3 regions of the Paenibacillus sp. EKM211P genome follow, and region 3 is predicted to be linked to each of the others. Evidence: riboswitches for the same ligand, from Rfam matches in the RefSeq annotation. Region 3 holds a riboswitch; each other region holds the start of a gene.

Region 1 (2,268 bases), 210 kb from region 3:
TAGCTCCGGACGCTGTGGGAAGGTCAGCAGCGTAACCTCGAATGGCTTGCCCTGCTTGGTCCACGTACCTTGGGCATCCTTCTGCCAGCCATCCTTCGTCAACAACTGCTCCGCCGTTCCGTCCAATGCTTTGCGCTCAATCTTACCGAAGGGAAGAATGCTCGGAAACGGGCTGCTTGCTTCCGTACCGAAGCCTCTCATGACGGCGCTCACAATGGATGCGCGCGGAATCAGACTGTCCACCACCTTACGGTTGGTTGCATCCTTGAACACAGGTGATTCCATGTTGTACACAATCATATGGGTGCGCAAGGATGGAGCCGACAGCACTTGTAGCTTGTCGTTCTTTTTTAATACCTCTGCGTTATCTACCGGAATATCCGTCGCTACATCCACCTCACCAGATTGTAACGCCATCAGGCGCGAATTACCGTCCGTAATGAATTTCATCGTCGCTTCGGCCAATCGCGCCTTTTCGCCCCAGTATCCGTCATAACGCTCGACGACCAAGGATTGATCCTTGTTGAAGGCTTTGATTTTAAAAGCACCTGTCATTGCAGGGTAGCTTTGCTCATCTTTCATGGATGCCACATCCAGTACAATCGTTGACGGATCAGCCAAATTGGATACCAGCGCTGCATTCGGCTGGTTTGTCGTAATTTTCAGCGTCAGCGGACCAGTTACATCAATGGACTTCACATCCAGTAAATCCTTCGCCAGATGGCTTTTCTCGATTGAGCGCAGCAAAGATGCTTTTACACTTGCTGCATCCATGCTCTTTCCATTATGAAACGTGACCTTATCCTGCAAGCTGAACGACCACACGTTAGGGCTGTCATGTTTCCACTCCTTGGCTAGCCAAGCCACAGGCTCCAGCTTTTCATTCAAACGAATGAGTGTCTCACCGGCACCGGAACGCATCACATCCCAGCTATTGTCTCCATGCGGATCGACGCCTGACGGTTTCCACGTATACGCCATCACCAGCTTTTTATCTGCTTGAGTCTGTTGTGCAGACGTGTTCTCACCCTTGCCCGAGCTATCCTCCGTCTTCGTGGCTACGCCACATCCGGAAAGAGTCATAACTGCCATCAGCAGCAGCAATCCTGTACATATGAACCATGAACGCCTATTACGATTGCCTATCATCCCACATTTTCCCCTCTATCTTGTAAAATCGTATAAACCTAACGCAAAACGCGAAAAAGCATTCCCAACCACTTGATCAGCAGTCAGAAATGCTTTCATTATAAAATGTCAAAACTCACCTCAAAGCCAGCTCCAAAAACATAGAAGGGATCAGATCGGTTTCAGACATTCCGTATGCAGCACGCCTAACCACCTCCCCAGCATCCCGTGGGTCTGACAGTGATGTCAAAACAGGCAGGTCTCCTGACTCCAAGCGTATCTTTCAGGCCTTCCCGGTTCCTCACAGTTCCAGTGGCTTGTTCTGAAAGCTCCAGCAGTACCCTGCTGATGCCTGTATACAGTGGCGGGTCCGTGTCGGAATCTACCGAACTTCCCTTTTAAGTGAACACGCTCAACAACTATCTACATCGTCTCTACGAAACTTCGTATATAGAGTTGTCCGGCTCACACCTGTTTTCTTCCTTTATTCCTTTTTATTACGATTTAGGATTATCTTATTTTGTTGCTACTGGCTTGTCAACAAATGTTGCGTAATAATTTAAATTTGAATGATATAGTGTGAATCAAGACCAAGGCTATTCATTGCTTGCGCGCAATTGAAGGTATGTCTTAACGTTGCGTGCACACAATTCACGTGTTAAAATTAGGTATAGAGATAACCACCGTATCCGTATACTAAAAAGAGCCTTCGCCGCTCCAACGGCAAAGACTCTTAGGACTTGAAAGGCTGTGGATCACCACCACGGCGCGCTGCATAACTGAATGTTAATGCGAACGAAACCCACTGTTAGGGGCCAACCTAATTACGCGGTGGGTTTTCGCTTGTTCCGAAATTTCCGACGCAGCCAGCGATAAAGCTTACGAATACTAAACACCAGGCTTAGTAACGTAACCATCCAACGCAGCACATCATAGCACGACACAAGGTTGACCATCGGCTTCACCCCCTTTCGGGAAGCTGCGCCGTGATCCGAAAACATCCACCACTATCCAAAGTCCTTAAGGTAGATTATACCATGCCTCTTCCTACCACTCTAGCAAATTCCTCTAGTAGATAAACCAACCTAAAAGTGCAACTGGAAAACGCACCAAACTAAGCTCCCCATTTCGTCCCGCAGC
Region 2 (2,268 bases), on a different contig from region 3:
CCGAACTCACAACAGGTAAGAGAGCCGAATGATGCTAAAGAAGATCTGCAGTGGGACATGGAGCTCGTGTTAGTTCGTCATGGCACAACCTTATGGAATAAGGAACGTCGATATCTGGGACATGCCGATTTGAGTTTGCTGTCTGGAGCAGAGCAGGAATTAAAGCCTTTACGGGAAAAATTGCAGGGCCAGTCCTTTGCTCAAATCTATTGCAGTGACTTGATGCGATGTCGCCAGACCTTGCAGATCATTTTGCCGGGGTCAGCATTGACGACTGAACGTTTCCTATCTGCTATGCCTCCCATGATGGAACCACGTCTGCGAGAACTTCACTTTGGCGAGTGGGATGGAAAAACGTATGACATGCTTAAGGATGTGGCGTTGTATCGTGCTTGGATTGATGAGCCACAACGAATCACCCCGCCTGGAGGAGAGTCTTGGGTCCATTTTGTGAATCGTCTGCGTGAATTCCTCGACTCTCTGTTTGCGTGGCGCATTGCTTTGGAGGTTCAGCCAATAGAGTTGAATGCTGCACCGCCCTCTGTTTTGGTTGTCACGCATGGTGGTGTAATTCGCCAATTGGTTTGTATGCTGATACCAGGTCATGATTTTTGGAGTCTGAATCCAAAACCGGGAGAAGCGATTAGGCTTCAGTTAAGGCTGGCAGGACTGCACAATTGTATAGCAAAATTGCTTTTTCACTAGGGTAGTTGTGGCGAATCAAGCAGCTGTTTGGGTTGTAAGCTAACTCTTTTTAACCTATAATCATCAAGTAAAAGAACGGCTTGACTACACTACATCAAATATCCAGCAGACGAGGTCGGCGCCGTGTGAGGGAACTTGCTTTTCTTCATTGCGCTGTTAAAAGGGAAGTCGGTGTGAGTCCGACGCGGTCCCGCCACTGTAAATGGAAACATGCTCATTAGCCCTGTTACATGTGCCGCCAAGCATGTGAAAGAATATCAGGGCATGCCTCTTCCATAAGTCAGGATACCTGCCCGTCCGCCTGTCACCATAATCCTTCGAGGAAAGGATGACGTGTTCGCAGTGACTGTCCATGCGGAAGGAAGCTGCCCGCCTGCGCACAATCTGTGCTAACGTGACCCCTGTGTCCTGAAATGAGGATGCGGGGGTTTTTGATAGGAAAAGAAGGCTGGAATGAGGAAATACGGATGATGTTCAAGTAACGCTCTTAACGATTTTTGTATGAAGGGGTGCAAATCATGGCAGTAAAGAAAATAAAGGTATGGACAACAGGTCTATTGGCGCTGATATTGGCAGTTGTGCTGAGTGCATGTGGCGCGGATGGAAAAAATGCAGAAAATAAAGAGGGCCAAGCTTCTTCACAGCAGCCGGGACAGACCGTAACCGCACAAGAGCCTCCGGGCAAAACGGTTTACCCGCTAACGGTTAAGGATGCAACAGGACAGGAATTTACATTTAAAAAGGCACCGGACAAGATCGTTTCCGTCTCCCCGGCAGAAACCGAGGCGTTGTTCGCTATCGGATTGGATAAGGAAATTGTTGGTGTATCCGACTACTCTGATTACCCGGAGGCAGCTACGAAAAAGCCTAAAGTGGGCGGTATTATGAAACCGAACGAAGAGGCGATCATTGCTGCGAACCCGGAAGTTGTTTTTGCAGGAATTTCACTTAGTGAACAGGCTACGACTAAGCTGCGTGACATGGGAATTATGATTTTTAAAACGGAACCGAAGACCGTTGAAGATGTCATAGCTAACATCGAATTGTATGGGAAAATCACCGATCATCAGAAAGAAGCGAGAGCGGTGACCGACAAGATGAGAGCAGATGTAGCGGAAGTGAAAGAAGGAGTTAAAAATATCGGCAAAGGGCAGAAGCTGCGGGTATACGTCGAGTTTTCACCAGGCTGGACAGTGGGTAAAGGCGAGTTTATGGACGAACTGATTACATTGGCAGGCGGCGAAAACGTGGGTGCCACGCAGAAGGGCTGGTACCAAATCAGTGAGGAAAATATTATAGCTGCCAACCCTGACGTGATTTTGTACAGCAAAAGTGTGAAGGATGACAAAACAGGCCAGACCCTCAGCGATATCATAAAAGCTCGCAGTGGATGGGATCAAATATCGGCTGTTCGTAACAATCGTGTATTTGCCGTGGATGATAATTTGATTAGCCGTCCAGGTCCACGCGTAACAGAAGGACTCAAGGAAGTAGCCAAGGGCGTGTACCCTGAAATTTTCAAATGAACCGTAGACTGATCGGTTTTGGGGGGACTGGTCTTGT
Region 3 (2,268 bases):
ATATTCCGGAATCTCTGAATGAAGGATACGGCCTGCGCACCGTCGTATTCATTAGCGGTTGCCGCCATGCCTGTCCCGGCTGCTTTAATCCAGCTTCGTGGAACTTTCGCGCAGGGGAGCCATTCACGCCCGAGCGTCAACAGGAGGTCATCCGTGATATCATGGATAATCCGCTGTTGGACGGATTGACTCTCTGCGGGGGAGACCCTTTTTTCTCAGCAGCAGAATGCTCGCAATTTGTACGTGACTTCCGTGCGGCTTGTCCCGACCGAACCGTCTGGGCCTACACAGGCTTTGTTTACGAAGATCTGCTCATGGATCAGGAGCGACAGGAGCTGGCGCTATTGTGTGACGTGATTGTAGATGGCCGTTTTGTTGAACAGCAAAAAGATCTGACCCTCCCCTTTCGGGGCAGCCGTAATCAGCGCCTGGTAGATGTGAAAGCCAGTACTCAAGCAGGTTACACCGTTTCATTAGCTTAAAGGCGATGTTCTACTTAGCAAGATGCTATACCAAAGACAAGTTCCCCACGATGGGTTGGGCTTGTCTTTTTTGCATATAACTAACAGATTGCACCCCAGTTTCTATTACTGTTTCTATTGCACATCCTGTGAGTTTCACTTATGATGGTGAACAAGTATACGAGTGCATAATTATTCGTCATACCTTAATCGCATAGTTTGGAAATAGGTGTCTGTTCTATTCAGATCAGACTTAAAAGGGAAGCCGGTGCAAATCCGGGACGGTCCCGCCACTGTAAACGGGGAATGTTCAGCTGCTCATACACCCACTGGTCCACAGACCGGGAAGGGATGCTGAACGTCATGATCCGTAAGTCAGGAGACCTGCCTATTTTAACAACATCGCAGTACCTACGGAAGATAGGGAGGTGTTAAGAGCAGTCGCCGTATTTTTGAATTTTAATCGCGGAGGCATTCTTTCCCCTACTTATTTTTAGCCTTGGGGACAGAATGCCTTTTTTGGTACGTAAAAATAAACTGGCTACCACTTAGGAGGAAACCTACATGTCCATTAACGAACGATCTACATTGTCCGGTTTGACTAGCAGTAATCTGGGATATCCGCGTATCGGCGGGAACCGGGAATGGAAGAAAGCACTGGAGCGCTTCTGGCAGGGTAGTATTAACGAAAGTGAACTGCATAGTGAGATGAAAAGATTGCGTCTGGAGCATCTGAGCAAGCAACGTGACAAAGGGATTGATCGCATTCCTGTCGGAGACTTTTCCTATTACGATCATGTGCTGGATACATCTGTGATGTTCGGTCTCGTACCCGAACGGTTCAACTATCGTCCTACAGGTCCGGTTCCTCTGTCTGTGTATTTCGGGATGGCACGTGGGCAGAAGGGAGCTACCGCCAGCGAAATGACCAAATGGATGAATACCAATTACCACTACATCGTTCCCGAATTGGAAAATGCGGCTCCAGTGCTCACTGAAAATAAGCCCTTACTCGCTTATCGTGAAGCAAAGCAGGAGCTAGGTATTGACGGTAAACCGGTTCTCATCGGTCCCTACTCATTTGTTGTTTTATCCAAAGGCTATGATCGTAAGGATCTGGCCTCTATTATACGAACCTTCCTGCCTTTATACGCCCGAGTCCTGTCCGAACTAGCAGCAGAAGGCGTACAATGGGTCCAAATCGATGAACCTGTCCTGACCACCTCATTCCCAGTAGAGGATCTGGATATTATTCAGGAGGTCTATGAAGCTTTGACCCAAGCTGCTCCCTCCTTAAACATCATGCTGCAAACCTACTTTGGTAGCCTAGATCATTATGAGCGTCTGACTGAACTTCCAGTCCAGGGACTGGGTCTTGATTTTGTCTATGATGATGGCGAAAATCTCCAGCATATATCGCGACATGGCTTCCCCAAAGGGAAAACGCTGGGTGCTGGTGTCATTGATGGGCGCAATATATGGCGCAGCGACCTGAATGCCATGGCTGCGCTGTTGGGCCAGTTAGCAGAACAAATCAATGCAGAACAGCTTATCGTGCAGCCATCGTGCAGTCTGCTGCATGTGCCGGTCAGTCTGGAAGCAGAGCACAAGCTGGACCGAGAGCTGGTGCATGCCCTAGCCTTTGCCGATGAAAAGCTGGATGAAATCGCAGTCTTGACGGCTGCACTTGGTAAGCATGATCCATCCGCACTTGCCAAGCTTGAGCAAAGTGCGGAAGCGGTAGCCCGCTTCAACAGCTCAGCGGCAAGGGTACAGACAGCTGCCGATTTGGCCAACCTGTTGGCAA

The links. A riboswitch is a leader RNA that binds a small molecule or an ion and turns the genes downstream of it on or off. The one in region 3 is predicted to bind cobalamin.
Region 1: another riboswitch for cobalamin. It lies ahead of G9G57_RS00875 (ABC transporter substrate-binding protein); the one in region 3 lies ahead of metE (5-methyltetrahydropteroyltriglutamate--homocysteine S-methyltransferase).
Region 2: another riboswitch for cobalamin. It lies ahead of G9G57_RS08215 (ABC transporter substrate-binding protein); the one in region 3 lies ahead of metE (5-methyltetrahydropteroyltriglutamate--homocysteine S-methyltransferase).

The regions. Positions count from the first base shown of each region.
Region 1 is NZ_JAAMNS010000001.1:180,385-182,652, reverse strand. It holds gene G9G57_RS00875 (ABC transporter substrate-binding protein) at 1-1,149, opposite strand, end outside; cobalamin riboswitch at 1,366-1,570, opposite strand; gene G9G57_RS26140 (hypothetical protein) at 1,953-2,084, opposite strand.
Region 2 is NZ_JAAMNS010000003.1:452,087-454,354, forward strand. It holds gene G9G57_RS08210 (histidine phosphatase family protein) at 1-705, shown strand, start outside; cobalamin riboswitch at 801-1,016, shown strand; gene G9G57_RS08215 (ABC transporter substrate-binding protein) at 1,224-2,231, shown strand; gene G9G57_RS08220 (FecCD family ABC transporter permease) at 2,228-2,268, shown strand, end outside.
Region 3 is NZ_JAAMNS010000001.1:390,531-392,798, reverse strand. It holds gene nrdG (anaerobic ribonucleoside-triphosphate reductase activating protein) at 1-482, shown strand, start outside; cobalamin riboswitch at 672-867, shown strand; gene metE (5-methyltetrahydropteroyltriglutamate--homocysteine S-methyltransferase) at 1,026-2,268, shown strand, end outside.